DNA from 4 places in the Massilia sp. AB1 genome. Region 1 is predicted to be linked to each of the others. Evidence: predicted binding sites of a transcription regulator. Region 1 holds the regulator's gene; each other region holds the start of a gene.
What was found. The regulator FNR, encoded in region 1, switches genes on or off when oxygen is low (the NO sensors DNR and NnrR bind a similar motif). The targets are predictions, from matches to a motif close to TTGATNNNNATCAA.
Positions count from the first base shown of each region.

Region 2: J8847_RS02735 (cation-translocating P-type ATPase) is a predicted target of FNR. The motif match lies at 1,690-1,703, and genes of this name have one in related genera.
Region 3: J8847_RS02175 (OmpW family protein) is a predicted target of FNR. The motif match lies at 2,360-2,373, and genes of this name have one in related genera.
Region 4: J8847_RS05975 (universal stress protein) is a predicted target of FNR. The motif match lies at 5,814-5,827, and genes of this name have one in related genera.

Region 1 covers NZ_JAGKSG010000006.1:8,490-15,611, reverse strand. The annotation lists gene J8847_RS05295 (DUF885 family protein) at 1-925, shown strand, start outside; gene J8847_RS05290 (hypothetical protein) at 979-1,350, opposite strand; gene J8847_RS05285 (sodium:alanine symporter family protein) at 1,584-3,059, shown strand; gene J8847_RS05280 (MgtC/SapB family protein) at 3,056-3,511, opposite strand; gene J8847_RS05275 (DMT family transporter) at 3,596-4,516, opposite strand; gene J8847_RS05270 (helix-turn-helix domain-containing protein) at 4,575-5,354, opposite strand; gene fnr (fumarate/nitrate reduction transcriptional regulator Fnr) at 5,336-6,100, opposite strand; gene J8847_RS05260 (cytochrome ubiquinol oxidase subunit I) at 6,406-7,122, shown strand, end outside.
Region 2 covers NZ_JAGKSG010000003.1:44,542-51,663, reverse strand. The annotation lists gene J8847_RS02735 (cation-translocating P-type ATPase) at 1-1,535, opposite strand, end outside; gene J8847_RS02730 (helix-turn-helix domain-containing protein) at 1,857-2,597, shown strand; gene J8847_RS02725 (GGDEF domain-containing protein) at 2,594-3,769, opposite strand; gene J8847_RS02720 (universal stress protein) at 3,812-4,315, opposite strand; gene J8847_RS02715 (universal stress protein) at 4,346-4,783, opposite strand; gene J8847_RS02710 (universal stress protein) at 4,830-5,246, opposite strand; gene J8847_RS02705 (hypothetical protein) at 5,328-6,020, opposite strand; gene J8847_RS02700 (hypothetical protein) at 6,919-7,122, opposite strand, start outside.
Region 3 covers NZ_JAGKSG010000002.1:181,021-188,142, forward strand. The annotation lists gene J8847_RS02155 (serine hydrolase) at 1-498, shown strand, start outside; gene J8847_RS02160 (peptidoglycan recognition family protein) at 525-1,142, opposite strand; gene J8847_RS02165 (CoA-binding protein) at 1,256-1,678, shown strand; gene J8847_RS02170 (glutathione peroxidase) at 1,741-2,328, shown strand; gene J8847_RS02175 (OmpW family protein) at 2,440-3,051, shown strand; gene pabB (aminodeoxychorismate synthase component I) at 3,048-4,871, opposite strand; gene slmA (nucleoid occlusion factor SlmA) at 4,875-5,453, opposite strand; gene J8847_RS02190 (pyrimidine 5'-nucleotidase) at 5,480-6,211, opposite strand; tRNA gene J8847_RS02195 (tRNA-Thr) at 6,308-6,382, opposite strand; gene argB (acetylglutamate kinase) at 6,419-7,122, opposite strand, start outside.
Region 4 covers NZ_JAGKSG010000006.1:160,888-168,009, forward strand. The annotation lists gene J8847_RS24495 (GGDEF domain-containing protein) at 1-1,045, shown strand, start outside; gene J8847_RS05955 (murein L,D-transpeptidase) at 1,113-2,624, shown strand; gene J8847_RS05960 (universal stress protein) at 2,746-3,582, shown strand; gene J8847_RS05965 (hypothetical protein) at 3,626-4,186, shown strand; gene J8847_RS05970 (universal stress protein) at 4,402-4,893, shown strand; gene J8847_RS05975 (universal stress protein) at 4,909-5,745, opposite strand; gene J8847_RS05980 (universal stress protein) at 5,899-6,375, opposite strand; gene J8847_RS05985 (hypothetical protein) at 6,403-6,576, opposite strand; partial or broken gene J8847_RS05990 (CoA-binding protein) at 6,738-7,122, shown strand, end outside.

The DNA.
Region 1 (7,122 bases):
CACCAGCACCAAGCTCACCCCGGAACAGATCCACGAAATCGGCCTGCGCGAAGTGGCGCGCATCGAAGGCGAGATGGACAAGCACCTGCGCTCGCTCGGCCTGCTCGAGGGTGACATCGAAACCCGCATGAAGCAGCTGGACGAGCGCTTCCAGCCGAAAGGCGAGGGCGATCCGCGCCCGGCCATCATCGCCAGCTACGGCGAGATGGTGCGCGACGCCGAGAAGCGCAGCGCCTCGCTGTTCAACCTGAAGCCGCGCGCCCCGGTCGAAGTGCGCCGCGAACCGCCGCTGACCGAGCCTTCGGCGGCCGCCCACTACTCGCTGCCGGCGCCGGACGGCAGCCGTCCGGGCATCTTCTGGGTGCCGTTGCGCGGTCCGAAGTTCGACATGATCCGCATGCGCAGCCTGGCCTACCACGAAGCCGTGCCCGGCCACCACTTCCAGCTGGCGATCCAGCAGGAACTGACCGGCATCCCGAAATTCCGCAGCCAGCGCATCTTCAGTGGCGGCAGCGCCCACGCCGAAGGCTGGGCCCTGTACACCGAGCGCCTGGCGGTGGAGCAGAACTGGTACGAAGGCGATGTGCCGGGCCTGCTCGGCGCGCTCGGCTCGGAGCTGTTCCGGGCACGCCGCCTGGTGGTCGACACCGGCCTGCACGCCAAGGGCTGGACCCGCCAGCAGGGCATCGACTACGGCATCGGCGCCCAGGAGGTGGAGCGCTATGTCGCCTGGCCGGGACAGGCCAACGCCTACATGATCGGCATGCTGCGCATCGTCGAGCTGCGCGAGAAGGCGCGCAAGGAGCTGGGCGACAAGTTCTCGCTGCCGGCCTTCCACGACCTGGTGCTGGGCGCGGGCTCGGTGCCGCTGGACGTGCTGGGCGAACTGGTCGACGGCTGGATCGCCAAGCAAAAGAGGGCGTAAACGAAAAACGGCGGACCGATGGTCCGCCGTTTCCCGAGATCGCTTAGACGGTATTACTTGCCGTCTTGCATCTTCTCGCCAGCACGTTCCACGGCGCGGCCGGTGGCGTCCTGGGCACGGTCGGCAGCTGCGCCGACTTCGGCTGCGGCTTCCTTGGATTCCTGCTTCACTTCGGCGCCGGCGGCTTCGATACGCTCGCCTGCACGTTCGGTGGCGGCTTCCACGCGGTCGCCTGCGCGTTCGGCGGCGGCGGCGGTTTCAGCAGCGGCTTCCTTGGTGCCTTCCGCCACGGTCTGGCCGGCATTGTCGATCGCTGCGCCAGCTTCCTGGGCCGGGCCCTTGCCGTCGCCGTCCACGTCCTTCTTGCAGCCGGTAGCCAGCACGGTGACTGCCATCATGATGCCTGCCAAGGTCATTTTGTTCATGGTGCTCTCCTTATAGGGTTGGGCGATTCATTAAAATGTGTGTGTTTTGACAAGATATTACGCCTCGATAAGGTCGCGTTCCGTGCGGTGGCGCACGCCTGTAGCATTCGGCTGCCGTTGTTGATATGCTGTCCACGCATTTACTTCTGCGCATTACTCTTAAGTAAGGTGGCGCTACCGCGCCGATCGATTGTTCATAACGGCACACCCGTTGCCGCTCTGCTAGGGAAAACATGTCTCTGAATGACTTGGTCACCGCCGCCAATGGCGTTATCTGGAGCCCGGCGCTCATCGCGCTCTGCCTGGGCACCGGCCTGTACTTCTCCCTCCGTACGCGCTTCCTGCAGGTGCGCCACGCGAAGGAAATGGTCCGATTGATGTTCGAAGGCAAGAGTTCGGAGCAGGGCGTATCCTCGTTCCAGGCCTTGTCCATGACCCTGGCCGGCCGCGTCGGCACCGGCAACATCGCCGGCGTGGCGACCGCGATCACCTTTGGCGGCCCCGGCGCCGTGTTCTGGATGTGGGCGGTGGCCTTCCTGGGCGCCAGCTCGGCCTTCGTCGAGTCGACCCTGGGCCAGGTGTACAAGGAGCAGATCGGCAAGGAATACCGCGGCGGCCCGGCCTTCTATATTGAAAAGGGCCTGGGCATGAAGTGGTATGCGCTGACCTTCGCCTTCGCCACCATCATCGCCACCGGCCTGCTGCTGCCGGGCGTGCAGGCCAACTCGATCGCCGAGGGCCTGAAGACCGCCACCGGCATCGAGCCCATGTATACCGGCATCGGCCTGTCGCTCGTGCTGGCCTTCATCATCTTCGGCGGCGTCAAGCGCATCGCCACCTTCGCGGAAGTGGTCGTGCCTTTCATGGCGCTGGGCTACATCCTGGTGGCCGTGGTCATCGTGGGCATGAATATCGGCGCACTGCCGGGCGTGATCAAGCTGATCTTCGCCTCGGCCTTCGGCCAGGAAGCCGCCTTCGGCGCCATCCTCGGCCTGGCGGTCATGTGGGGCGTCAAGCGCGGCGTGTACTCGAACGAGGCAGGCCAGGGCACCGGTCCGCACGCCTCGTCGGCGGCCGAAGTGAGCCACCCGGCCAAGCAGGGCCTGGTGCAGGGCTTCTCGGTCTACATCGACACCCTGTTCGTGTGCTCGGCGACCGCCTTCATGCTCCTGATCACCGGCCAGTACAACGTCGAGGCGCCGAACGGCGCCCCGCTGTTCACCGGCGTGCAGGGCGTCGCTTCGGGTCCGGGTTATGTGCAGACCGCGCTGGAAAACGTGATGCCGGGCTTCGGCGCGCTGTTCGTGGCCGTGGCGCTGCTGTTCTTCGCGTTCACCACCATCGTCGCCTATTACTACATCGCCGAGACCAACATCGCCTACATCAACCGCACCGTCAACCGTCCGTGGATGACCCTGGTGCTCAAGCTGTTCATCATCGGCTCGACCTACTACGGCTCGGTGAAGACGGCGGAAGCGGCCTGGGGCCTGGGCGACATGGGCGTGGGCCTGATGGCCTGGCTGAACATCGTCGCCATCCTGCTGATGCAGAAGACCGCCTTCAAGTGCCTGCGCGACTATGAAGGCCAGAAGAAGGCCGGCAAGGATCCGCAGTTCGATCCGAAGGCCCTGGGCATCGAAGGCGCCCACTACTGGGAAGAGCGCGTCAAGGCCGCCCAGGCCGGCGCGCCCGACAAGGCAGTCGCTTAAGCTGCCGGGTCCTTCGTCGCGCTGCGCATGATCGTCAGCACGACGATGGCAAACAGGGTGCTGAACACCGCCGTCGCCTCGCGCCCCATGCCGGCCGCGATGCCGACGGCGGCGGTCAGCCAGACGCTGGCCGCCGTCGTCAGTCCCTTGATGTCTTCCTTGTCGGTCTGCTTGAGAATGGCGCCGGCGCCCAGGAAGCCGATGCCGGCCACGATCCCCTGGATCACCCGCGACAGGTCCTGGATATTCATCCCGGCCTGCAAGGGAATCAGCACGAACAGCGCCGCGCCCAGCGACACCAGCATGTGGGTGCGCAGGCCCGCCGAGGCGCCCACCGATTCACGCTCGTAGCCGAGCAGCCCGCCCAGCACCAGCGCCACCAGCAGGCGCAGCACGATGCGGGTAATGTCTTCCACATTGCCCAGGTCCGAGAATTCCTGCTGCACCGTCATCCAGCTTCGTGTCAACCACACCTTGTCTGCTCCTGTCGGGATCGTCCTGCCATGATGCCAGTTCGCGCGCCGGACTGGCGCACCTCATCCGTGGCCAGTACGGGCGTGGGCCCGGGCGCAGGCCACCACGCCGCCCACCAGCAGCCCCATCGCGGCCCACTCCAGGGCGCTTGGCCAGCGCTCTTCCCATAAGAAGCCATACAGCGAGGCGAACAAGGTCTCGAACACGATCATCTGGCCCATCAGGCTCAGGGGCAGGGCGCGGCTCGCCACGTTCCACAGCGCGTTGCCCAGGATCGAGCACAGGATCGCCACGCTGGTGACCACGCCGGCGAAATGCAGCCACTGGGCATTGCTGTGGCCCGCATCCGCGCCGGCAAAGGCGGGGACCGCCAGCAGCAGGGCCTCCAGGCCAGTAACGACACCCATCGCCAGGTTCCAGTCGTGGCCGGAGACGCCCTCCAGGCGCCCGAGCCAGCGGCTGTTGCTGACGGCGTAGATGGTCCAGGAGACCAGGGCGCCGGCCGCGCAGCCCAGGCCGAGCAGGGAATCGGCGCCCGTGCTCGACACCGATTGCCAGCTGATGCAGGCCAGCCCGGCGGCGCTCAGCGCCAGCGAGGGGAGCAGGCGGCGCAGCGGCACCGCGTGGCGGTCGCGGGTGCCGACAAGGGTGACGGCGATGGGCAGCAGGCCGATCACCAGCGAGGGCATGGCCACGCCGCCTGCCTGCACGGCGGTGGCCAGGAAGATGTAATAGAGGATGTTGCCGGTGAATGCCAGCCACAGCAGGGCGCGCCACTCCTTCCAGGACAGCACCCGCAGCAGCCGGCGCCAGGATGGCGCGATCAGGACCACCGCCACCAGCCCGTAGGCGAGGTAGCGCCCGGCCGAAAGCTGCAGGGGCAGGAAACCGGCGGTGAGCTGGGGCGCGAGAAAGACCAGGCCCCACAGGGCGCCGGCGAGGATGCCCGAGCCGATGCCGAGCGATGTCTGATTGATGACCATGAGAACCTCCTGAGAGCGGAGATTCTCGCCCACCGGGGCGGACGGGTCTTGGCGCCAGCTACTGCGTTTTGTGCTTATCCTCGCGCGCCGCCTTCCGGTAAGCGGCAGGCGTGGTGTCCATCGCAGTGCGCATGGCGCGCGTGAGCACGCTCTGGTCGGAAAATCCGGTCTCGAGGGCGATGTCGGCGATGGATCGGCGCGTCGCCACCAGCAGCGTACAGGCCCGCTCGAGGCGCCGCTGCAACAGCCAGTCGTGGGGACTCATGCCGGTCTCCTGGCGGAACAGGGCGTGGACGCGGCTCGCGCTCAGGGAGCAGGCGCGCGCCATGGCGTCCAGGGTCCAGGGCTGGCCGGGCGCGGCCTCGATGCGCGCCATCAGCGCCGCCAGCCGCGACCTGGGCTGGGGTGTTTCCTGGGACAGGGTGTCGAGCAGCAGCGGCGTCCAGCCTTGCAGCAGCTGCGCCGGGGCGGCGGCGTCGCTCCGGGCCAGGCTCATGAATTCGACCAGCTTGCGGGCGGCGGCGCCGATCGGGGTGAAGGGGCGTTCGAGCAGGCGCTGCCAAGGACCCCGGTGCAGCAGCTCGGGGCCGAGGTCGAGGATGAAGGACTGGTTGCCGGCTTCGCCCCATTGCGTATGCCAGGCGCCGGGCGCGACCACGGCGGCGTGCAGCAGGTCGAGTGTGCGTCCGCGGCCTTCGATTTCCAGGTCGACTTCGCCGGCGACCGGCAGGACGATCTGGGCGAAGCTGTGACGGTCTCCCAGGGGCTGCGGACCGTAGCTGCGCAGGTGCAGGTCGACTGGGAGCTTGCCGTCCACGTTCAGGCCATCGGGCTGCACACGTCGGTGCCGGCTGCGAGCGCCTTCAGCTTGGCGGGATCGAGCAGGGTGACTTCGCGCTTGTCGACCTGCAGCCAGCCCTGCTTTTTGAAACGCGACAACAGGCGGCTGACGCTCTCGATGGTCAGGCCCAGGTAGTTGCCGATGTCTTCGCGCGACATGCGCAGCTGGAAGCTGTTGGGCGAATAGCCGCGCGCCGCGTAGCGGGCCGACAGGTTGACCAGGAAGACCGCGAAGCGCTGCTCGGCGCGCATATTGCCGAGCAGTAGCATGACGTTCTGCTCGCGGGTGATTTCCTGGCTCATGATGCGGTGGAAGTGGCGCAGCAGGGCGGGGACTTCGCCGAACAGCCCTTCCAGGCACGAGAAGGGGATTTCGCAGACCTCGCTGTCTTCCAGCGCCACGGCGTCGCAGTGGTGTGTGCCGCTGATGGCGTCCATGCCGAGCAGCTCGCCGGCCATCTGGAAGCCGGTGATCTGGGCTTCGCCGGCGGCGTTGACCTGGTAGGTCTTGAAGTGGCCGAAGCGCACCGCGTACAGGTTGCGGAAGGGCTCCCCCATCTGATAGAGGCGCTCGTCCTTTTCCAGGCGCCGGCGGCGGCCGATGATCTGGTCGAGGCGGTTGATGTCGGCATCTTCCAGGCCCATCGGCAGGCACAGCTGGTGCATGCTGCAGGCGGAGCAGCTGGCTTTCAGGGCCTGGATGTTCACTGGCTGGTCGGTCTTGAAGGAGACGATCTGGGTCATGGGAAGTCCGGTAGTACGCGTATGGGGAGATTATAGACGGGGCTGTCGCTTGGGCGGCGCGACAAATCGTCCTATGTTGAACTTCAACGTCAACTTGGGTCCCGGCCTTCGCCGGGACGACGGTCTTTAGGCTGCGTGTCGAAATGGTTTCCGCAGTCCGCTCCCCCAGCACGTCGTCCCGGCGAAGGCCGGGACCCAAGTTTGCTCGCACACCACGAATGCATACAAAAATGACATCGCCAACCGTGCGCACCCAATGAGCATGCTAGATTCTCAACACTCAGACACAGCGCGAAGGAACACCCATGTTCGGTCTGTCCGCCCTGGATCTCGCCCGCATCCAGTTCGCCTTCACGATGTCTTTCCACATTCTGTTTCCGGCCATTACCATCGGCATGGCCAGCTACCTGGCCGTGCTCGAACTGTGCTGGCTGCGCACCAAGCGCCAGGTCTACGTCGACCTCTATCACTTCTGGCTGAAGATCTTCGCCGTCACCTTCGGCATGGGCGTGGTCTCCGGCATCGTGATGGCCTACCAGATCGGCACCAACTGGAGCTACCTGTCCGAATTCGCCGGCAGCGTCATGGGCCCGATCCTGTCCTATGAAGTCCTGACCGCCTTCTTCCTGGAAGCCGGCTTCCTGGGCGTGATGCTGTTCGGCTGGAACCGCGTCGGCCCGGCCCTGCATTTCGTCGCCACCTGCATGGTCGCCGTCGGCACCCTGATCTCCGCCACCTGGATCCTGGGCGCCAACAGCTGGATGCAGACCCCGCAGGGCTACGCCATCGAGGGCGGACGCATGGTGCCGGTGGACTGGATCGCGATCATCTTCAATCCGTCCTTTCCCTACCGCCTGGTGCACATGGTGATCGCCGCCTACCTGACCACGGCGCTGCTGGTGGGCGCTTCGGGGGCATGGCACCTGCTGCGCGGGCGCGACAACCCGGCGGTGCGCAAGATGATGTCGATGGCCATGTGGATGATCCTGCTGGTGGCCCCGGTCCAGGCCATCGTCGGCGAC
Region 2 (7,122 bases), on a different contig from region 1:
GTGATCATGACGATGCGCAGCCCCGCTTCGCGGCAGGCCGCGACCGCGTCCGGTATATCCTGGCGCAGGGGGTCGGCCAGCGCCGCCAGGCCGAGAAGCTCGAAGCCGAAGCCGGCGGGATCGTCCGGCCATGGCCCGCCCCCGGCTGGCGCGCGGGCGACGGCCAGAACCCGCAGTCCCGCGCCCGCCATCCGCGCCGCCGCGCCGAGGACAGCGTTCCTGCGGGCCTCGTCCGTGCGGCACATCGCGGCGATCGCCTCCGGCGCTCCCTTGGCGGCCGCCAGTCCGGTACCGTCGCCCCGGTCCCAGATGTGGACCAGCGCCGGCCGCTGCGGGGTCAGGCCGTACTCGTGCACCAGGGACCAGCCGCGCGGCGTCGCGCCGCCGTCCGGGAGCGCGTCGGCAGCCAGGCGCCAGAACGCCGCCTCCATTGGATCGCTGCCGAGCTCCCGGCTGGCGCGCAGCGCGTACGCCAGCAGTTCCCGGTGCAGCGCCGGCATCGGAACGCCGGCGGCCGGCTCATGGGGGACTCCGTCGCGCCACAGCGCCGCCACCGCCATCCGGTTCTCGGTCAGCGTGCCCGTCTTGTCCACGCACAGGACCGAGGTCGAGCCGAGGATCTCGATAGCGGCCAGGCGCCGCGTCAGGACCTGCTGCCGGGCCAGCCGCCAGGCACCGATGGCCGGAAACACCGTGAGGATGACAGGAAATTCCTCCGGAAGCATCGACATCGAGAGCGCAATCCCTGCCAACAGGGCTTGCAGCCAGTCGCCGCCGCGCGCGACCAGCAGCAGCACCAGCGAGAGGCTGACGACCGCGCCCAGCAGCGCAAAACGGCGGGCCAACAGCGTGGTCTCGCGCTGCAGGCGCCCGCGCGGCGGTTCGATATGGCCGAGGGCTGCGCCAATGCGCCCGATCTCGCTGCGGATACCGGTGGCGCTGATCCGCGCCAGGCCATGGCCTTGCACCACCAGGGTGCCCGAATAGACCCAGGGCAGATCGGCGCCACCCGGGGCGGCCGGGGCACTCCCCTGCGGCGCCGCCAGCTTGCCGACCGGGACCGACTCCCCGGTGAGCAGGGATTCGTCGACCAGCAATCCGGCCGCGGACAGCAGCAGGCCGTCGGCAGGAACCCTGTCCCCCTCGCCCAGCTCGACCACGTCGCCTTCGACCAGGGCAGTGGCCGGCACGCGCTGCACCCGCCCATCGCGCCACACCAGGGCGTTCGGCGAACTCAAGTCGCGCAGTGCCTGCAACGCGCGTTCGGTACGTCCTTCCTGGAACAAGGTCATGCATAGCATCAGGCACACCATGCCCAGCAGGAAGGCGCCTTCGCGCGGCTCGCCGAGCAGCAGGTAGAGTACGGCCGCACCCGCAAGCAGCAGGTACATGGGCTCGCGCGCCGCGTCAGCAGCGATGCGCCGCCACCGCCGTCGCCCCGCATCCGGCAGGCGGTTGGGCCCGTCTCGCGCCAGGCGCCGCGCCGCATCTTCGCTGCTCAGCCCCTCGGGTGCCGCGGCGGCGTCAGCCTCCATGGATGCCCAGCCACGGCCGGAGCCCGCTTGCAATGTAGGGGCGTGTGCCCGCGCAGATCCGAACCAATTCACGCATTGCTTTCTCGCTGTCGCATTCAACCGACGTGGTCGGATCGACTGTAAATCCTCCGCGCGCGGAAGTCATGCATCTGAATTGACCGAGATCAAATTGCGCATAGATAAAGGGAGCCGTTTCCTGAGCTCACCATACGCTGCCCGCGGGGAAACTCATCCGTATTTCCGCTTGCCCCTTCGGGGACTTTGCCAGATACTGGTCAAGCGTGGCCTTCGTGGTCCTTCAAGGGGGAACGGATGAATCACATGAGCATTCCTCGCGTCCTGCGTACGCCCGTCCCGGTTCCGCAGTCCGCCCATTGTCCTCGCTGTATCGTCCGCGATGCATGCGCGCCTGCGGGTGCCGATGCCAGCGGGGCCGGGGCATTCGATGTGCTCGCCGGCTATCGCCGCCGCCTGGAACGCGACGAAACCCTGTTGCGCAGGGCCCAGCCTTTGGTGGCGCTCTATGTGGTGCGCCTGGGACACCTGAAGGCCACGCGTCCCGACCGCCACGGCCAGCCACACGTTACCGCATTCCATATGGCTGGAGACCTGATCGGACTGGACGCCATCTGCGCCGGGCATCACGCATGCACCGTGGTGGCGCTGGAAGACAGCGAAGTATGTGCGATCCCCTATCCCGAATTTCAGGATGCCTTGCGGGCATCATCGCAGTTGATGCAGCGCTTCCACTGCGCCATGAGCCATGAAATCGTCCGCGAGCAGGCCGCGCTCATACAGGCGAATACCCCGGCGGCCGAACGGCTGGCAGGCTTCCTGCTGAGTCTCTCGGCAAGATATGCCGAACGTGGCTTGTCCCCGAACCGGTTTCGCCTGCACATGTCGCGCGCGGATATCGGCAACCACCTTGGACTGGCGCTGGAAAGCGTCAGCCGGCTGCTGACCCGTTTTCGCGACCTGGGGTGGATCGAGCTCGACAAGCGTGAACTCGTCCTGCGCGACCCGGACAAACTCGAGGCGCTGCTGACCGCCGTCCCCGCTTAGCTGCCAGGGTTAGTATCCAGGGCCAGTTCGATGCGGTTCCGCCCGCCCGACTTGGCCCGGTAGAGGGCGGCGTCGGCCTCGGCCAGCAAGGCGTCGAAATGCGCATGGCCGGGCCCGAGCGCCGCGACGCCGATGCTGATCGTGCACGCGACGCTGCCCTGGGGGAGTGCGAGCCGGATGGCCGCCACAGCCTCGCGCATCCTCTCGGCGCAAGCGAGCGCATCTTCCACTTGCGTCTCGGGCATGACGCAGACAAACTCTTCGCCTCCGACGCGGCCGAAGTAGTCGCTGGCGCGCAGTTCGGCCGAACATGCCTTGCCGACCGCGCGGATCAGTGCGTCGCCCGCCGCATGGCCGAAGGTGTCGTTGATGCGCTTGAAGTAGTCGATATCGAGCATGCTGATCGTCAACGGCCTGTTGTACCGCCGCGCCAGCGCGAGATCATGGGTGGCGAGCTCGATCAGGTAGCCGCGCGCCAGCAGTCCGCTCAGGCTGTCGTGGCGGGCGGCATACTCGAGCGCATGCTCCGCCGCGAAGGCGCCGCGCCGCAGGCGGCCATGCGCGACGGCGATGGCCACCGCCAGCCCAAGCGTGAGCAGGTAGAGCAGGAGGCTGCTGGTGAAGAGCTGCTGTGGCAGGACGGCGGCAGCCAGCACGGCAAACAGCAGCGAAGGGAACGGGAACAGGTACAACAAGCGATGCAGGCGCGGCTCGACCAGGGCCGCCAGGAACATGGCCCCGGTAATCGCCGGCAGTGCGAGCACCAGGCCGCCGGGGAGGAGTGCCGAACTCAGGATCATGGCGCCCGTATGCGTGCCGTACACGAAGCCGCAGCGCCAGGCGACGGGGATGGCAGGGTGCCACTCGGCGTAGCCTGCCGCTCCGGCCAGCACCAGCGCCAGGCGCACGAGGCAAGTGGCGCCTGCGCGCTCCGGATCGAGCCAATAGTCCCAGGCGCTGAACAGGATCACGGCGATGCCGAACACGGCCCCGAGCGCGGGCAGCATGCCGGATATGCTGCGGTCGAGGGCGACGCCGAACTCGCGCTCGAGGGGCGGGTCGAGCGTGCCCAGGATGCGCGTCCGTGCAGCGCGCCAGCGCTGCCCCAGACCAGGACGAGCACCGGCCTGCACCTCGCCCCTGCCGGCAAGCTTCGCGTGGCTTGCAAGCATGCGCCATGCCTGCCACTGTGGATGGAAACGCACTGGCTGTCCCTATCGCGTGGAATGCTCGGCAGGGCACGGACGCGCGAACCCCTGCGCACGTTCGTCGTCCGGAACCGGACGCAACACCATGACCGGGACCGGTGCATACGCGAGAACGGCCTGCGTGACGCTGCCCGCCAGCAGGCGGCTCAGCCCGCGCCGGCCATGCGAGCCCATGAAGATCAGGTCGCACGCCTGCTCGCGAGCAGTACCGACGATCACCTTACCGGGATCCATGGACAGTTCGACGCGCTCGGTACACGTCACGCCCGCTTTCCGCGCGCGTGCGCAGACGGCCGCGACCTGGGCTTTCGCCTCCTCGAGCAGGACGTCGACCTCCAGCCCCGCATCGACCACCATCGCGGCCTCGGCCGACTGGATCGCCGGCTGGGGCATGGCGACGGAGAGCGCCACGATCTCGCCGCCGCAGGCGCGGGCAAAGTCGATCGCGGCGGCGACGGCGTTCTCGGAGACGGCAGAGCCGTCGGTAGGAACGAGGATACGCTTGTACATGGCTGTCGTCCTTTCTGGCGCGGCGGCGCCCTAGCGGTGCACCATCACGGGGATCGCGCTGTGGACGAGCACCTTCTGGGTCTCGCTGCCCAGAAGCAGTCCCTTGATGCCCCTGCGTCCGTGGGAAGCCATCACGATGAGATCGCAGTGCTGCGCCCGCGCGGTGGCAATGATGGCCTCGTAGGGAGTATCGGATACCACTTGCAGGCAGGTGCAGGGCACACCCGCATCGCGCGCGGCCTCGGCGACCTCGTCCAGCAGACGCCCCGCCCGCGCCTTGCTGGCCTCCGCATACTGGGGCGCGGTTTGCTCCAGCATTTCCGCGTCCGTGGTGAAGGTATGGAACTCGGGTACCGCGGTCATGGCGACCAGTTCGGCCCCGACGCTCCTGGCGAAGCCGACGGCGGCCAGGGCGGCTCGTCCCGAAGCTTCGGAACCGTCGGTCGGAAACAGAATTCGCTTGTACATGTCCACTCCTGGATGAAGTTGTGGAAGGGGCCGCCTGCCGGTTTTGTTAAGCGGGTTCGACGCTCCCCCGGTACAGCATGACCGGCAAGGGGGAATAGGCGAGCACCAGTTGAGGCACCCGCGCGGCGATCAGCTTGGTCAGGCCTCCCTGTCCATGTGTCGCCATGAAAATCAGGTCGCAATGTCGTTCAAGGGCGATTCGGATGATTTCCTCGTACTCCGGCGATCCGGCGGAGGTGAGCTCGCTATGCGGCACCCCCGCGTCCCCGGCCAGGCGGGCGATTCTAGCGGCGCGGCGCGCAGCCAGGTCAAGCGCCCGCTCGCGCCCCGTCGGGGAGCCTGGCTCGGCGATAGACAAGGCGACGATTTCAGCGCCACAACCGCGCGCGAGCGACACCGCAGCCTTACCCGCGGTGTCGGACAAGGGCGAGCCATCGGTAGGAACCAGGATTTTGCGGAACATGATCGCCTTTCCTGTCCGTCTGCGTTGAAGGACTTTTAGCGCAAGTCTGTACGGCTCAATCAAAAAAATATTTGATGCAGGTCAAGAGACAAGTAATTTCGCAGGTGTTGATCGCCGCCGGGCCAAATGCCGGCCCAGCCCAAGGACCAACAGCCCTGCCGCCATGAGGGCGAGCGGTGCCGGCTCCGGCACCACACCCACCTGGACGGACAGCCTCGCATCGGTGGTGGAGGACATCTGCCAGTGGAGTGGCACATCCGGATTGCTCGGAAAAACATCGATCGCGTAATACCCATAGATGCCATCGCTCGAGTCAGCCTGGAGCGGGCTCAATGGTCCAGTTGATTCCGGGTTGTGCGGCAGGTAGGTCAGCGTATGAGAGAAACGGACCGTGTAGTTGGCGTCCGGCGGACCTGGAGTGTTAAACAGGATCGTGTGGCTGTACGCGTCGAAGCTGGGGGACTGGCCGGTCCGATTGACCGAGCTGTTGGCGCTGCCGCCGTAGTGGTAGATCTGGTCTCCGATCCGGAAGTCGATCGCCACCGCGCCTCCGTTGTTGTCGGCCCGGTTGGAAGGCATGGCGTCCGGCTCGAACGCCGACGTGAGTGTCAGTTCAAAAGGAAGCAAGGGCGCCGGCGTGGCGCTGTTCAAGCCGAGTGCGAACAGGACGGTGCTGTCGACATCGCTGGTACCGGCAGAATGCGTGGTGACGACGACCGGATCGGCCAAGGCCACGACCGGCAGTCCTAGCAGGATCATGCAACTACGCTTCATCAGGGCTCTCCGCAGGATTGTCATCGAACTCGGCATGTGATCGGCAACATCAGGCCCGTTCGAGGCTGCTCAGGGAAGGGATGCGGGCCACGTTGCCTAGGGCGAACGATCCCCACACCGGGCCTCTCTGTAGAAATCGATGCGGTTTCACCCATGGCATCCAATGGAGCACTGTTCACCGGAAAGTCTGCGGGGACATCCAGGTCTACCGCCGATGCATACTTTTCGCTGTCAATAGAGTGTCGCCATTAGCCGGTGACCGCGTCTGTGGCCAAGCCTGGCAAGCAGCGCTCAATGGCTCGCCACAGCCAGCTTTCCGGGAAGTGCCAGGCCGGGGCCCACCGTTGCGTCATCCCGATGCTTCTTCGCTTGGCCTTCCATCGGCGCAGCCTCCGAAACCGCCTGTGTCGATATCACCTTAGTCCGCGCCCATCTTTCGATCAAGAGCATTTTGGGCGTTTTCGAGGCCCTCATCTCGTGATGCTGCTAATCGAAATACGAAGATACTAACAACGGCCTGCTGGGCCGCTCGTGGAGCGATGGAACGTCGGACCGCCCTTGCCAAATAAGATATGCCGAAGATGGAAACCGAAAAAACGAAACGGGCCTCATTTTGAGGCCCGTTCGTATTTTTATTTGGAGGCGAGGACGGGAGTCGAACCCGTCTAGACGGCTTTGCAGGACGCATTATACTCAACAATTTCAAAGACTTAGTTGAGAACCACAGTATTTCACCACCTGAGCTCGCTCAAGCTTGGGCCCAGGTCCGGCGGGAACAGTCATCGAAGTGTGCCTTTCCGGTGTAAGGTCGGCCGTCATCCATTGCCCGGGGTCTCGAAGATAGATAATGCGCTGTCGTGCCGCGTTATCGGCCGAGCCCAGTATCGTCAAGCGGAAGTTACAAGTTCCACTTCAGCATCAGCATTGGTGAGTTGCGTGAATAATTCGCACCGTTGATCTTGTAGCGATGGATCTCGTACCGCAGGCCGAGTTGTACCCTTCCCTTCGGGTCCATCTCCAACAAGAGCTCCGGCCTGAGGAACACCTCGGTCCCATTGCTTCCCGCACCGTTGACCAAGGAGAGAAGGTTGAAGTGCAGCTG
Region 3 (7,122 bases), on a different contig from region 1:
GTGCAGCGCGTGTTCCGCCGCGACGGCGACAAGCTGGTGATGCAGCGCACCGGCCGTCCTCCGGTCACGGTGAAGGCCTTCTCGCCGAACGGCTTCTTCCTTCCCAATTCCCTGGAGTACTTCGAGTTCGCGCGCGACGACAAGGGCCGGGTGACCCAGGTGACCCAGCACTACGACGGCGGCGTCCTGGTCCAGCCGCGCACCGGCGACGCCCCGGCGCCGCGCGAGGCGGTCAGGATCGCCAGCACGGCCTTCGACAGCCGCGCGGGTCGCTACGAGCTGCGCCCGGGCTTCGTGATGGAGCTGACGCGCGAAGGCGACCGCTACTTCGCGCAGGCGACCGGGCAGCGCAAGCTCGAGATCTTCGCGGCCAGGGACGACGTGTTCTTCTCGCGCGAGGTCGATGCCGAGATCGCGTTCGCCAAGGGCGAGGGGGATGCGCCGGTGCTGGTGCTGAAGCAGGGTGGCCGCGAGCTGCGCGGCGCACGGCTGCAGTAAGCGCTAACTGCTGGCTTGAGGGCGGCTCAGCGCGGCGCGCGTGCCTGCTCTCCCGCCAGCCTCAAGGCCACCTTGTGGCGGAAATAATCTTCCTTCACATAGCGGTACAAATTCGCTCCCGGGCACACGGTCTTGTCCGAGTAGTCCCGGTGGCTGCGGATTTCGTCCAGCGGCACCCCGTACTTCGCCGCCAGCATCGCCATCACATCGACGACCGCATCGAGCTGGCGCTGGTTCGGTTCCACTTCCTCGAAATTGCCGACCACCTCGATCAGGGCGTGCCCGGCCGGGTCGTACTCGGTATTGGTGTCGCCCGCGAATCCGATGGGACGCGCCTCGTACACCCGTCCTTCCAGATCGATCACGTAGTGGTAGGGAATGTCGATCCAGCCCTTGGTGGTGCGCGACCAGGTCTGCAGCCGGCGCAGGTAGGCTTGCGGATCGGTACCCGGCAGGAAGGGTTCGCCCTGGTGGTGCAGCGTGATCTGCGTGATCCGATGAGGACGCGCCTTGGCCGCATCCGCCGGGGTACCGCCCCAGGCGGCCACGGGAACGATGGCGCGTTCGACGCCGGCCAGCGGCTGCTGGGCATGGGCAGGGGCAGCCAGGACGGCGGCAAGAAAGGAGAGGGCGAACAGGCGCATGGGACGGCTCGATCGGGGACGAATCCGCATCTTTTCACGTTTGCGCGCGCCACGCCAGCGCTGATGCAAACCTGATAAGCTAACAGCGAACCCTGAACTACTCCGCATCCACCATGAGAAGCATTGCCCAGATCCTCAACGACAGCAAGACCATCGCCATCGTCGGCCTGTCGAACAAACCCGACCGTGCGAGCTACGGCGTCGCCGAATACCTGAAGGGCCACGGCTACCAGGTCATCCCGGTCAACCCGAGCTACGCGGGCCAGACGATTCTCGACGAGACGGTCTACGCCACCTTGCAGGAAGCCGCCGATTCCCTGGCCGCCAACGGCCAGCGCATCGATATCGTCGATTGCTTCCGCAAGTCCGAAGACATCCCGCCGATCGCGCGCGACGCCATCGCCGTGCGCGCCGGCTGCCTGTGGATGCAGCTCGACATCGAGAACCAGGCCGCCGCCGACCTGGCGCGCGCCGCCGGACTGGACGTGGTCATGAACCACTGCATCAAGATCGAGCACCGCAGCCTCCAGGCCTGAGTCCAGCCGTGCGCAAGGTGCTGCGTTACAATCGTGGCACCTTTCTTTGTGGGACCTCCACCATGACCAAGATCCTTGCCTTCGCGTTGGCCGCCCTGGCGGCCGCCAGCGTCACCCAGCCGGTGCGCGCGCAGACCGCCGCGGCGCCGCTGAGCGCCCGTCCGGCGAGCTGCCCGGCCGTCCTCAAGCACAACTTCAAGCGCCTGCAGGACGAAGCGCCGCAGGACCTGTGCCAGTACGCCGGCAAGGTGGTCCTGGTGGTGAACACCGCCAGCTACTGCGGCTTCACCAAGCAGTACGAAGGCCTGGAGAAGCTGCACGCCAAGTACGGCGGCCGCGGTCTCGTGGTGCTGGGCTTTCCCTCGAACGACTTCGGCAAGCAGGAACCGGGCAGCGCCAAGGAAATCGCCGACTTCTGCTTCAACACCTATGGCGTGAAATTCCCGATGTTCGCCAAGAGCGTCGTCTCGGGTCCGGAAGCCAATCCGCTGCACGCCGAACTGGCCAGGATCACCGGCAAGGAACCGAAGTGGAACTTCACCAAGTACCTGATCGGCCGCGACGGCAAGGTGCTGGAGCACTTCCCGAGCAAGGTCGCGCCGGAAGATCCTCAACTGGTCGGCAAGATCGAACAGGCTTTGAAGATGTAAGGCCCATAACCACACTGCTGGTGTGGTTATTTTGATCTACATCAACGTTTTTTTTGCGTCGCATCAATAACCTTACTCATGTTTAGACGACATGAAGAAAGGTAGAGAACGATGCGCACGATGACGAACACCTTGCTGGCCACGCTGATTGCAGTGGCCGCTTCCCAGGCCATGGCACAGGAAGCGCCGTGGCTGCTGCGCGCCCGCGCGGTCCATATCGACCCGGCCGGCAAATCCAGTCCGCTTGGCGGCAATGGTGCCGCCGACCGCATTGGTGTCGGCAGCAAGACCATCCCCGAAGTCGACATCAGCTATTTCTTCACGCCGCGGCTCGCCGCCGAGCTGGTGCTGACTTATCCACAAAAGCACGGTGTCTACCTCGACGGCGCGCGCATCGGCTCCTTCCGCCACCTGCCGCCGACCCTGAGCCTGCAGTACCACTTCCTGCCCGCCGCCGGTTTCCAGCCTTATGTGGGCCTGGGCGTGAACTACACGCGCATCTCCAAGGTGAAGCTGCTCGATGGCGCCGCCGGCCTGGAGAAGGATAGCTGGGGCGCAGCTGTGCAGGCGGGGATCGACTACCGCCTGAACCAGCGCTGGTCGCTGAACCTGGATGTGAAGAAGGTGACGATCCGCAGCGACGTCTTCGTGGGCGGCGCCACGGCCAGCCGCGTCAAGGTCGATCCGGTGCTGTTCGGGATCGGCGCCGGCTACCGCTTCTAGGCGCCGTCGACGATCACGGCCCGCAGCGGGCCGCGCAAGGCATTGCACACGACAAGGTCGTCGGCCTGCTCCAGCATCTCGCGCGTGATCACGCGCTCGCTCGCCTGCCAGGCGGGCGCCGCCAGCATCACGCCGCGCATCACGCCCGGCAGCAGGCCCGAGGACAGGGGAGGGGTGAACCATGCTTCGCCGAAGCGCACGAACACGTTGCTGCGCCCGCCTTCCGTCAATTCCCCGCGCTCGTTAAAGAACAGCATATCGAAGGCGCCTTGCGCCTCGGCCGCCTTCCAGGCCGCGTCGTAGCGGCTGCGGATGCTGGTCTTGTGGCGCAGGAAGATGTCATTTGACTGGGTCGGCTCGGACGCCAGCACGACCATGACGGGTTCGTGCAGCTCGCTGATCGCACCGGATTGCAATTGCAGGCCCTTGGCGTGCGAGTTCGACAGCCGCATGCGGTGCAGCTGCCCATGCGGCAGGGCCAGGCAGGCTTCGACCAGCATGCGCCGCGCCTCCTCGCGCTCGAAAGGCAGGCCGAACCAGGCGCAGGAGCCCGCGATGCGGTCCAGGTGCTGCTCCAGGTGGCGCGGCCCGTCGTCCCAGGACGCGCGCAGGGTTTCGAAGATCTCGAACTCGTTGTGCAGCCCGGTCAGGAAGCGCGCCTTCAATTGGCACTCGGCGAATTCGGATTGCGGATCGCTGTCGTAGACGATGCCGGCGCCCACGCCCAATTCCCCGCGCCGCACGCCGTTCGCCGGCGCCTGCAAGGCCAGCGTACGGATCGGCACCGACAGGCAGAAGTTCCCAAAGGCGCGTCCATCCCGCGGCGGATCGAACCAGCCGATGGCGCCTGTGTAGATGCCGCGCGCATCCGGTTCCAGTTCGTGGATGATTTCCATCGTGCGCCGCTTGGGCGCGCCGGTGATCGATCCGCAGGGGTAGAGGGCCGCGAACAGTTCAAGCAAGCTGGCGTCCTCGCGCACGCGCGCCTGCACCGTGGACGTCATCTGCAGCACGGCGCCATAGCGCTTCACCTCGAACAGGGCCGGCACCTGCACGCTGCCGGTCTGCGCCACGCGCCCCAGGTCGTTGCGCAACAGGTCGACGATCATCAGGTTCTCGGCGCGGTTCTTGGTGTCCTGCGCCAGCGCCTTCGCGCGCTCCTCGTCGACCGCCGGGTCGCCGCTGGCGGGCGCCGTGCCTTTCATCGGCCGCGCCAGCAGGGTACCAGCCTCGTGGCGCACGAACAGCTCGGGCGAGAAGGACAGCACCGCGCCGCCGTCCGGCAGTGCGATCAGCGCGCCGTAGGGCACCGGCTGGCGCGCGCGCAGGCGGGTGTACAGTCCCATCAGCGGGCCGAAGGCGTCGAAACGCAGGCGGTAGGTGTAGTTGACCTGGTAGGTGTCGCCGGCCGCGATGTAGTCGCGGATCCGGTTGATCGCATCGGTGAAGCTGGCTTCGTCGACGTTGGCCTGGATGCCGGCCACGCCGGCCGCTTCCTGGCCGGCGCTGCGGGTCGCCAGCCAGGCCTCGACCTGGGGCGCCGTCATGCGTTCGCAGTGCGAGAACAGCAGCACCTGCGCCAGAGGCCCGTCCAGCGGCCTGGCGGGCAATCCCTGCAGGTGCGCGCCCAGCTCGTAGCTCAGGAGCGGGACCGCGTACAGGCCGTTGTTAAGCGCTTGCTGGAGCTCGCCGAGCAGTTGCGGCCACCCGGCGGCGTCTTCGCAGCGCAAGCTGCCCGCGTGGCCGTTGTACAGCCGTGAGCCCGCCTCCTGCGTGGCGCTGGCGTCGTCCAGCAGCGCGAAGACTTCCGGGGTGTCCATGTTTTATGCGGCGAGCAGCAGCGACAGCTGCAAGGTGGTGCCTTCCGCCGGATTCTGCTTGAAGCCGCTCTTGGCGAAACGGTGCCAGCGGCCGGTCACATAGCTCACCAGGAGGCCGGCGCGCGCGGCGACATCGGCTTCCTGGCCGTGGCCCTGGGTGACGGCCACGCGCAGCGCCTGCTTGAAGGCCAGCTCGATCTTGTCGTAGAACTGGTTCATGCGCGCCTGCAGGCGCTCGTCCTCGCCCACCAGCGCATCGCCGATCAGCACGCGGGTCATGCCCGGATTGCTGGCGGCGAAGCCGAGCAGCATCTGCAGGATGGCGTGGGCCTGCTCGACGCCGCCTTCCTCGCGCTCGCTGATCTGGTTGATCAGGCCGAACACGGTGGACTCGATGAATTCGATCAGGCCCTCGTACATTTGCGCCTTGCTGGCGAAATGGCGGTACAGCGCCGCTTCCGACACCGACAGGCGCGCCGCCAGGGCCGCCGTGGTGATCTTTTCGCCCTTCGGCTGCTCGAGCATCGAGGCCAGGGCCTGGAGGATTTGCAGCTTGCGCTGGCCTGGCTTGGTGCTTGCCATGGATTCCCTAGTGATTGTTGTGATGTTTAGCGCAACCGGTGCAGGCGTGCAGGAAGTTGCCGTACGGATTTTACTTTGACATCGACGTAACCGGGGCGTTTCAGGGTCCGCGGCAGCGGCGCGCGGCCAATCGGATCGCTCATGCGCAGGTATTGGGTGACCCAGACCGTGCGCAGCCCCAGCTGGCTGGCGCTTTTCAGGTTGGCCAGGGTGTCCTCGACCAGCACGCAGCGTTGCGCGGCCACGCCATGGCGGCGCAGCAGGCGGCGCAGCATCAGCTTCGAGGGCTTGGGACGCAGCTGGCCGTGCACGTGCATGTTCTCGATCGCGATGTGATGGCTGAAGTGATTGTGCAGCTTCAGGCGGCGCACGATCTCGGTCGAATAGCGGGTCGGCGCATTGGTGAGCAGGATCTTGCGGCCCGGCAGGCGGCGCAGCAGGCGTCCGAGGCCGCGCTCGGCGCGCATCATGCGGTCCAGCGGGCCGATGTCGTGGGTCTCGTGCAGGAAGTCGGCGGCGCGCACCTTGTGGTGGCGGATCATGCCGAGCAGGGTGGCGCCGTAGCGCTTCCAGTAGCCCAGGCGCGCGGCATCGACGGCGGCCTGGTTGGCGGGCATGCCGTTCTCGCCCAGTACGCGGGCGATATAGATGTTCATGTTGGCGCTGATCGCCGGGAAGATGGCGTACGAGGCGTCGTGCAGCGTGTTGTCCAGGTCAAACAGCCAGACCGGCGCGCGGAGGGTCGTCGAAGTAGCCACGATGTGAGCATGAAGCAGGATGGTTGCAACATGCGATTATAGCCATCCGGGCGCGACTGCGCAGCGGGACGATGATGACAAGCGGGGAGAAGGAGATGGTGCCCTTGACGTGGATTGAACACGTGGCCTCTCCCTTACCAAGGGAGTGCTCTACCACTGAGCTACAAGGGCGGGTAGAAATTCGCGGCTTTTTCTGCCGCGAATGTTTTAGTGCGACCGGATCATAGTGCCAAAAGCCTGTTCCGTCAAGACTTCGAGCAGCAAACTGTGTTCGATACGGCCATCGATGATGTGCACGGTATTGACGCCGGATTTCGCCGCGTCCAGCGCCGACGAGATCTTCGGCAGCATGCCGCCCGAGATCGTGCCGTCCGCGAACATCTCGTCGATCTCGCGCGCCGACAGGTCGGTGACCAGCTTGCCGTTCTTGTCCTGCACGCCGGCGATGTTGGTCATCATGATCAGCTTTTCGGCTTTCAGGATCTCGGCGATCTTGCCGGCGACGACGTCGGCATTGATGTTGTAGGCCTGGCCGTCCTGGCCGAAACCGATCGGCGAAATGATCGGGATGAAGGCGTCGTCCTGCAACGCCTTGACCACGGCCGGGTTGATCGCTTCGATCTCGCCGACGAAACCGATGTCGAGGAACTCGCCCGGCTTGTCCTTGTCCGGCATCGCCATGCGGCGTGCGCGGATGAGGCCGCCGTCCTTGCCGGTCAGGCCGACGGCCTGGCCGCCGTAGTGGTTAATCAGCATCACGATGTCCTGCTGGACTTCGCCGCCCAGCACCCACTCGACCACTTCCATGGTCTCTTCGTCGGTGATGCGCATGCCCTGCACGAAGGTGCCCTGCTTGCCGATCTTCTTCAGCGCGTTGTCGATCTGCGGACCGCCGCCGTGTACCACGACCG
Region 4 (7,122 bases), 150 kb from region 1:
CGTCGGCCCGGCGCTGGCGGCGATACTCGTCGTGTATACGGTATGGGACTTCCTGCTGGATCCGGCGCACGTCCTGCAGTCCGGCTTGACGCGGGCGGCGTTCGCCGTGCTGGCTGCGCTCGCGTTCTGGCCGGTCGTCCCCACCTGCTCGGCGCACCTGCGGGCGGCATGGGCGCACTGGATGCTGTCCAGCGGTGTGATCCTGGCCAGCGCCCAGCTCGACGGCGGCCTGGTGCAGGGCGTGGGGGGCATCGTGCTCGGCCTGTTCCTGGTGCCCTTCATCGCGAACGGCAGCGCCCACTTCGCCAAGGTCGTCGCGCCCCCGGCCCTGCTGTTCGTAGCGTGCAGTGTCCTGGCCTGCAGCTTGCCGGAACTGCTGCGCGGCATCCTGCTGTACGCCTCGGCGCTGGCGGTGGCTTTCGTGCAGATGCACATCGCGGTCGCGCTGCGCCGCTACGCGCAGGCGGTCGAGTCCAGGCTGGTCCGTGAGGCCAGCCACGATCCGCTCACCGGCATCCATAACCGCGCCTGGCTGAGCCAGGCGGCCGCGCAGGCGTTCTCGTCGGCACGGCGCTACCGGACGGAGCTGGTCTTCGCCATGCTTGACATCGACCATTTCAAGCGCGTCAACGACAGCTACGGGCACCAGGCCGGCGACGAGGTCCTGAAGGCCGTGGCGCGCACCATGCAGGGCACCCTGCGCGAAACCGATCATGCCGGCAGGTTCGGCGGCGAGGAATTCTGCTGCATCTTCCCCCAGGCGTCCGACGCCAGCGCGAGCCTTTGCGCCGAACGCATCCGGCAAGCCATCGCCGCGCTCGAAGTCCCGGCCGAGGGCGGCACTGTGCGCGTCACCATCAGTATCGGCCTGGCCCGCATGCAGGACACGCACGCCACGTGGGAAGAGGTGCTGAAACAGGCCGACGAGGCGCTCTACGCCGCCAAGCAGTCGGGCCGGAACTGCGTCAGGATCGCCGGCGAGCGCGCCGGCGAGCGCGCCGGCACGAAGCCGGCGGCATTCCGGGAGGATTCCACCCTGGTTTGACCTAGGTCAAGGACGGTGCGCGGACCGCTCCTCTATCGTGCAGTGACGTCAACGATTGCTCAGTATCATGCTTTCCATTTCTTTCCGCCGTATCGCTTGCGGCATCCTTTTCTCGCTGATCCATGCCGCGGCCGCCGCCCTTCCTCTGCCCTGGCTGGAGAATGGACAGGAGCAGGCGCGCCTGGCGCTGCGCCTGCTGCGGGACGCCGCCTCGCACGGCCTCGACCCGGCGCGCTATGACGCCGACGCATTGACGCGCCGGCTGGGCGCACTGGAAATGCGCGAGGACTCCGCCGGCGCGACGGCGTTCGAGCGCGACCTTGGCGCCGCAATGGGCCGCTACCTGGCGGACCTGCATGCCGGCCGCACCGCCTCGCCTTATCGTCCCGCGCCGGGCGCCGCGGCCGGTTTCGACCCCGCCTTGCAGCTGCGCCTGGCGCTGGACGCCAAACGCCTGGCGCAGGCGGTCGACCAGGCCGCACCGGCGATCCCCTTGTACGCCAGGGTCAGGACGGCGCTGGCGCAGTACCGGGAACTGGCGCGGCTGTATCCGGAATGGCCATCGCTGCCGCCCGCCGGCCAGGCGGGGGTCGCGGCCGGAAGCGCCTACCCCGGCAGTGCGCTGCTGCGCGAACGCCTGCAGCTGCTGGGAGACCTCGGCGAGGACGACGCTCCCGCCGGCGAGCAGATCTACACGGCCGAGCTGGCGGCCGCGGTCCGGCGTTTCCAGTCGCGCCACGGACTCGTCGAGGACGGCGTGCTGGGCCCGGGCACCCTTGCCGCCCTGTCGGTGCCGCTCACCCACCGCGTCGCCCAGCTCGCGCTGACCCTGGAGCGCCTGCGCTGGATGCCGCCGCCGCCGGACGGCAGGCTGGTGGCGGTCAACCTGCCGGCCTATCGCCTGTGGGCCTTCGACCTCGGCAGCCGTTCCTGGACGGCCCCGCTCGAAATGCGGGTCATCGTCGGCAAGGCGGCCAGGACGCCGACCCCGCTGTTCATCGGTCAGATGCGCTATCTCGAGTTCAACCCTTACTGGAATGTGCCGCGCAGCATAGAGCTCGGCGAAATCATCCCCAAGCTGGCGCGCAATCCGGCCTATCTCGAACAGCACGACATGGAGCTGGTGGGAGCCGGCGGCCAGGTACTGCCGTCCACGGGCGGCGAAGCGCTCGCGCGCCTGCGCGCCGGCACGGCCCGGACCCGGCAGCGCCCGGGGCCGTCGAACGTGCTCGGGGAAGTCAAGTTCGCCATGCCCAACCCGATGAACATCTATCTGCATTCGACCTCCTCGAAGGAGCTGTTCGCCCGCACGCGCCGCGACCTGAGCCACGGCTGCATCCGCGTGGAGCGTCCGGCGGAACTGGCGCAATTCGTGCTCGCCGACCCGGAACAGTGGAGCGCGGAGCGCGTCGCCGACGCGATGCGCCCGGGACCGAGCCGCACGGTCAGGCTGCGCGCGCCGGTGCCGGTGGTCCTGTTCTACGCGACCGCGCTTGCAGACCGCGACGGGCGCGCCTTGTTCGCCGACGACATCTATGGACTGGACCAGCCGCTGATCCGGGCCCTGCGCGCCGATTGAAGACCGCACGGCTTGACCCGCACGGCAAGCGATGCGATCCTAAATTTGATCCACATCAATTACAGCGCGGCGGCGCGCAAAGTACAGTCCAGACATCACTTTCACGACAGAAAGGAAGTCCATGTACAAGACAATTTTGGTTCACGTCGACGAAACCGCCCGCTCGGCGCAACGCACCGAGGTGGCGGCGGCCATGGCGCTGGCCAGCGATGCCCGCCTGATCGGCGTCGCCACGACCGGGGTTCCCGCCTACCTGTTTCCCACCGACGGCATGGTGGCCGCGGGGCCCGTCGACATCGCGCCGCTCGAAGAGGCGCGCGGCCAGGCCGAGCGCTCGCTCGAGCTGTTCGAGGCCGCGGCGCGGCGCGCCGGCGTGGCCTCGGTCGAACGGCGCTGCGTGGACGAGGACGCGGGCATCGCCATCAGCCTGCAGTCGCGCTACAGCGACCTGGTCGTCATCAGCCAGGCCTCCCTGGATGAGTTCCTGCCGCGCCAGCGCAGCGACTTTCCCGACTACGTGGTGCTGAACGCGGTCGGGCCGGTGCTGGTCCTCCCTAGCGCCTGGAGCGGCGCCGTGCCCGGCACGCGGGTGGTGGTGGCGTGGAACGGCAGCAAGGAAGCGGCGAGGGCGATCGCAAGCGCCCTTCCCCTCCTGCGGCAGGCGCGCCAGGTTGACCTGGTCGTGTTCGATCCCGGCAGCACGCGCGGGGCGCACGGGCAGGAACCGGGCGCGGATATGGCCACCTACCTGGCCCAGCATGGCGTGCAGGTCGAAGTCACAGTCACCGGGGCCGGGCGCGACGAGGACCGCGCGCTGCTCGCGTTCGCAGCCGCCAAGGAGGCGGACCTGATCGTCATGGGCGCGTACGGACGCTCGCGCTTCAGCGAGATCATGCTCGGCGGGATGACGCGCTCGCTCTTGGCGACCTCGACCATTCCGCTCTGGATGGCGCATTAGGACGGATGGATCACCGGGCATGGCGCGTGGCCGGACCTGAGCGATGCACATCACCCAGCACCCTACCCATACGCTCGACCTGCGCGTGCGCGAGCTCGCGCAGCTGTTCAATTCGCTCGATCCCGCCCCCTTCCTGAACCGCGACCTCGATCATCTGTGCGAAGCCTTCATCGAGAGCTGGGCGCTGCCGCTGCCGCTCGACAGCCACCTGCGGCTGGCGATCCGCGTCGAGAATCCGGAACTGCCCCGGGATGCGGGGGAGATGGTCGCGGATGCGGTGCATAACTATTACACCTACAAGATCGGCCTGGTGCGCGGCGAGCTCGGGCAACTGCTGCGCCAGGGGCGGACCAGCCTCGCGATCGGCCTGGGCTTCGTCGCGTCCTGCCTGGTGCTGGCCGAGCTGATTACCGGCCTGGCTCCCGGCCATGGCGGGAAGATCGCGCGCGAAAGCCTCACCATCATCGGCTGGGTGGCGATGTGGCGCCCGGTGCAGATCTTCCTCTACGACTGGTGGCCGCTGAAGCGGCGCATCAGGACCTATGAAAACCTGCGCTTCGCGCAGGTGAGTGTCGTCGCGGGCAAGGCGCAGAGCGCCGGCTGAACATACCGGCATTTGCACAGGAGCTGTGCTTGTGGACCTTCTGTCGCCCCGGACAGGGGATCGCCCCGAACATCCCGGCAGGCCGAAGCTGGCGATGATGGGTCATGACCGGTCGATACACCGTTTTGCGGGGCTGACTTAGCAGTTCTTTGACGCTAGTCAAACACAACAAGATCAAGACTGGTAATCCTGACGACTCATCTCTTCCAGGGCCGATGATCATGTTCCTAGAGCGAGTTTGCGTGGCAACAGACGGCTCCGACCTCGCGGTACAGGCCGCCCAGATGGCCGCCCTGCTCGCCCGCTCGGGCGCGGGACGGATGTTCGCCGTGTCGGTTGCGCAGCCGCATTTCTCCATGCCGGAGCGGTCCGCTGCCATGCCCGACGCGCAGGCGGAGTTTCTGCGCGCGCACGAGGCCGCCCAGTCCCACCTCGACACGGTGTTGCGCATCGCGCAAGCCGCCGGGGTCAGCTGCGAGACGGCGGCGCCGCTCTCGTCGACGCCGGGTCCGGAGATTGTCCGGATCGCGGAAGAACAGGGCTGCGACCTGATCGTGATGGGTACCCATGGGCCCAACGACGCGAACCGGCTGTTTGCCGGCAGCGTCGCCCAGTACGTGCTCGCGAACTCGACGGTTCCGGTGATGCTGCTGCGCGTGCCGCGCGAGGCCTCGCAGCCCGAGTTCGGCGACCGGCCGGCCAGCTAGGCTGGGACGCCCGCCCTAGCGCGCCATGAGCAGCGGCACTGTGCTGTTCTGAAGCAAGGTCCTGCTCACTCCTCCCAGGAAGAGTTCGCGGAACTGGGTGTGGCCGTAGCACCCCATGACCACCAGGTCGTAGCCGTCCTGGGTCGCCAGCGTGAGCAGATTGTGCCCGCAATCGATGTTGCGTCCGATCGTCAGCATCTGCGCCTGGACGCCGTGGCGGCCGAGGAAGGCGGTGATGCCGGCGTCGTCGTCGTCCTCGACCAGGCTGCTCTCGTCAGGAAGGCGGAAGGACACGACGGTGACGCGGACGGCGCGCTGCAGCACCGGCAGTGCGGCGCGCAGCGCGGCGGAGGCTTCCTTGCTGCCATTCCAGGCGACCAGGACATGGTCGCCAGGCTGGCGCGCCACGGGTGCGCAGGGCACGACCAGCACCGGGCGCGCGCTGGTGAACAGCACGTATTCGGGGATGCGGCCGATCGTATCGGTCAGCGCTTCGGCCAGGTCGTCCTGGTTGACGACCACGAGGTCGCTGAAGCGACCCACGTGGGCCAGCGCATCGCTGGCCAGGTCGCACACCAGGCGGCTTTCCGACGACACCCCGGCCTCGGCGGCAATCGTCGTGAACTGCTCGAGCGCGCGGGACGCCGTGTCGTGCAGGGGCTGGAAATAGCTCGCCTCGAGGCTGTCGGGAGCAGCATGATACCCGTGCGGGAATACGTCGCGCGACACGCCGGTGGCGGCAAGGCCGATCAGGTGCGCGCCATGCGCCTTGGCCAGCTGCGCAGCGATCCGTATGCGTGCGGGCGCATGGCGTGACAAGTCGGCATGCACCAATATGGTCTTGTAGCTCATCGTTCCTGCTCCCCATGTTGATGATGTTCGGAATCAAGACAGTCTCCCCGCTTCGCTCGGCGGCGTGTTTGACCGAGATCAAATCGACTTGCTCCCCATGAATTGACCATCAGTCGACTTTCGTCTCGGCGCTCAGGTCGACCATTACAACGGCTAGTGGGCCAACAGGACGGGTAGCCACATGTCCTTCAGCACCGTCGCGGTGACGCCGCCGAGGATCTGTTCGCGCAGGTGCGCATGGCCATAGGCGCCGATGACGAGCAGCCCCGGCCCTGCGGCGAGGGCCGCGTTCAGCAGAACCTCGCCGGTACGGCCCGCGCCCGGCTGTTGCAGGAATGTCGCGACGACGCCGTGCCGCCGTAGGAAGGCGACGCAGCGGTCCGCTGCGCCCCGCTCCTGGCCCTCGTCGCCTTCCCCGAGGGACATGACCGTCACCTGCCGGGCGGCGCGCAGGAGGGGCATGGCGCCGTCGAGCGCGCGGCAGACCTGCGCGCTGCCGTCCCAGCCCACCAGCGCATCCATGCCGGGCCACGCAGTACCCGCGCCGGGAATCGCCAGGACGGACCGTGCGCCATGCAGCAGCACATGTGCAGCCAGGTCGCCCGGTGCAGATCTCCCCGTTTCGGCCATGTCCTGTCCTACCACGACCAGGTCGCATTAACGTGCCCGCAGCGCCAGGACGCACCCGACCTCGTCCTCGGCGAGGCTGTGCTCGAACGACGCGACGCCTTCCGCCTCGGCCAGCGCTGCGAAGCGCGCCAGAGCCTCGCGCGCCTCGTGCCTGAGCTGGTCGCAGCGCGCCTGCGCGGCCGGTCCAGCCTGCGCGAGCACGTCGGGCGGAAGGAATCCGGACAGGGTAGCGGCACGGAGGCAAGCCGTCCAGCCGCGCCGCTGCCTTAACATAACTTTCGGAGCAAATTTTGATTGCGGTCAAATAAATCCTTGTAATGCTTCGCTAGGCTGATCCAATCCAGCCATCGGAAGGAGACTTCATGAGCATTCGCAACCTCGGGCACTTGTTCCACCCACGCTCGGTGGCCGTGATCGGCGCCTCCGAACGGCCCGGCAGCGTGGGCGCGACGGTGTGGCGGAACGTCCTCGCAGGCGGTTTCGGAGGACCGCTGTGGCCCGTCAACCGGCGCCATGCCCAGGTCGGCGGCCATCCCGCCTTCGGCAGCGTGCGCGACCTGCCCGGCGTGCCCGACCTTGCCGTGATCTGCACCCCTGCGCCCACGGTGCCCAAACTGATCGGCGAGCTCGGCGCCGCCGGCTGCCGCGCCGCCGTGGTGATCAGCGCTGGCATGGACGCGGACGCCGGCGGCGCCCGCAGCCTGCGCCAGGCGATGCTGGAAGCGGCGCGACCCTGGCTGCTGCGCA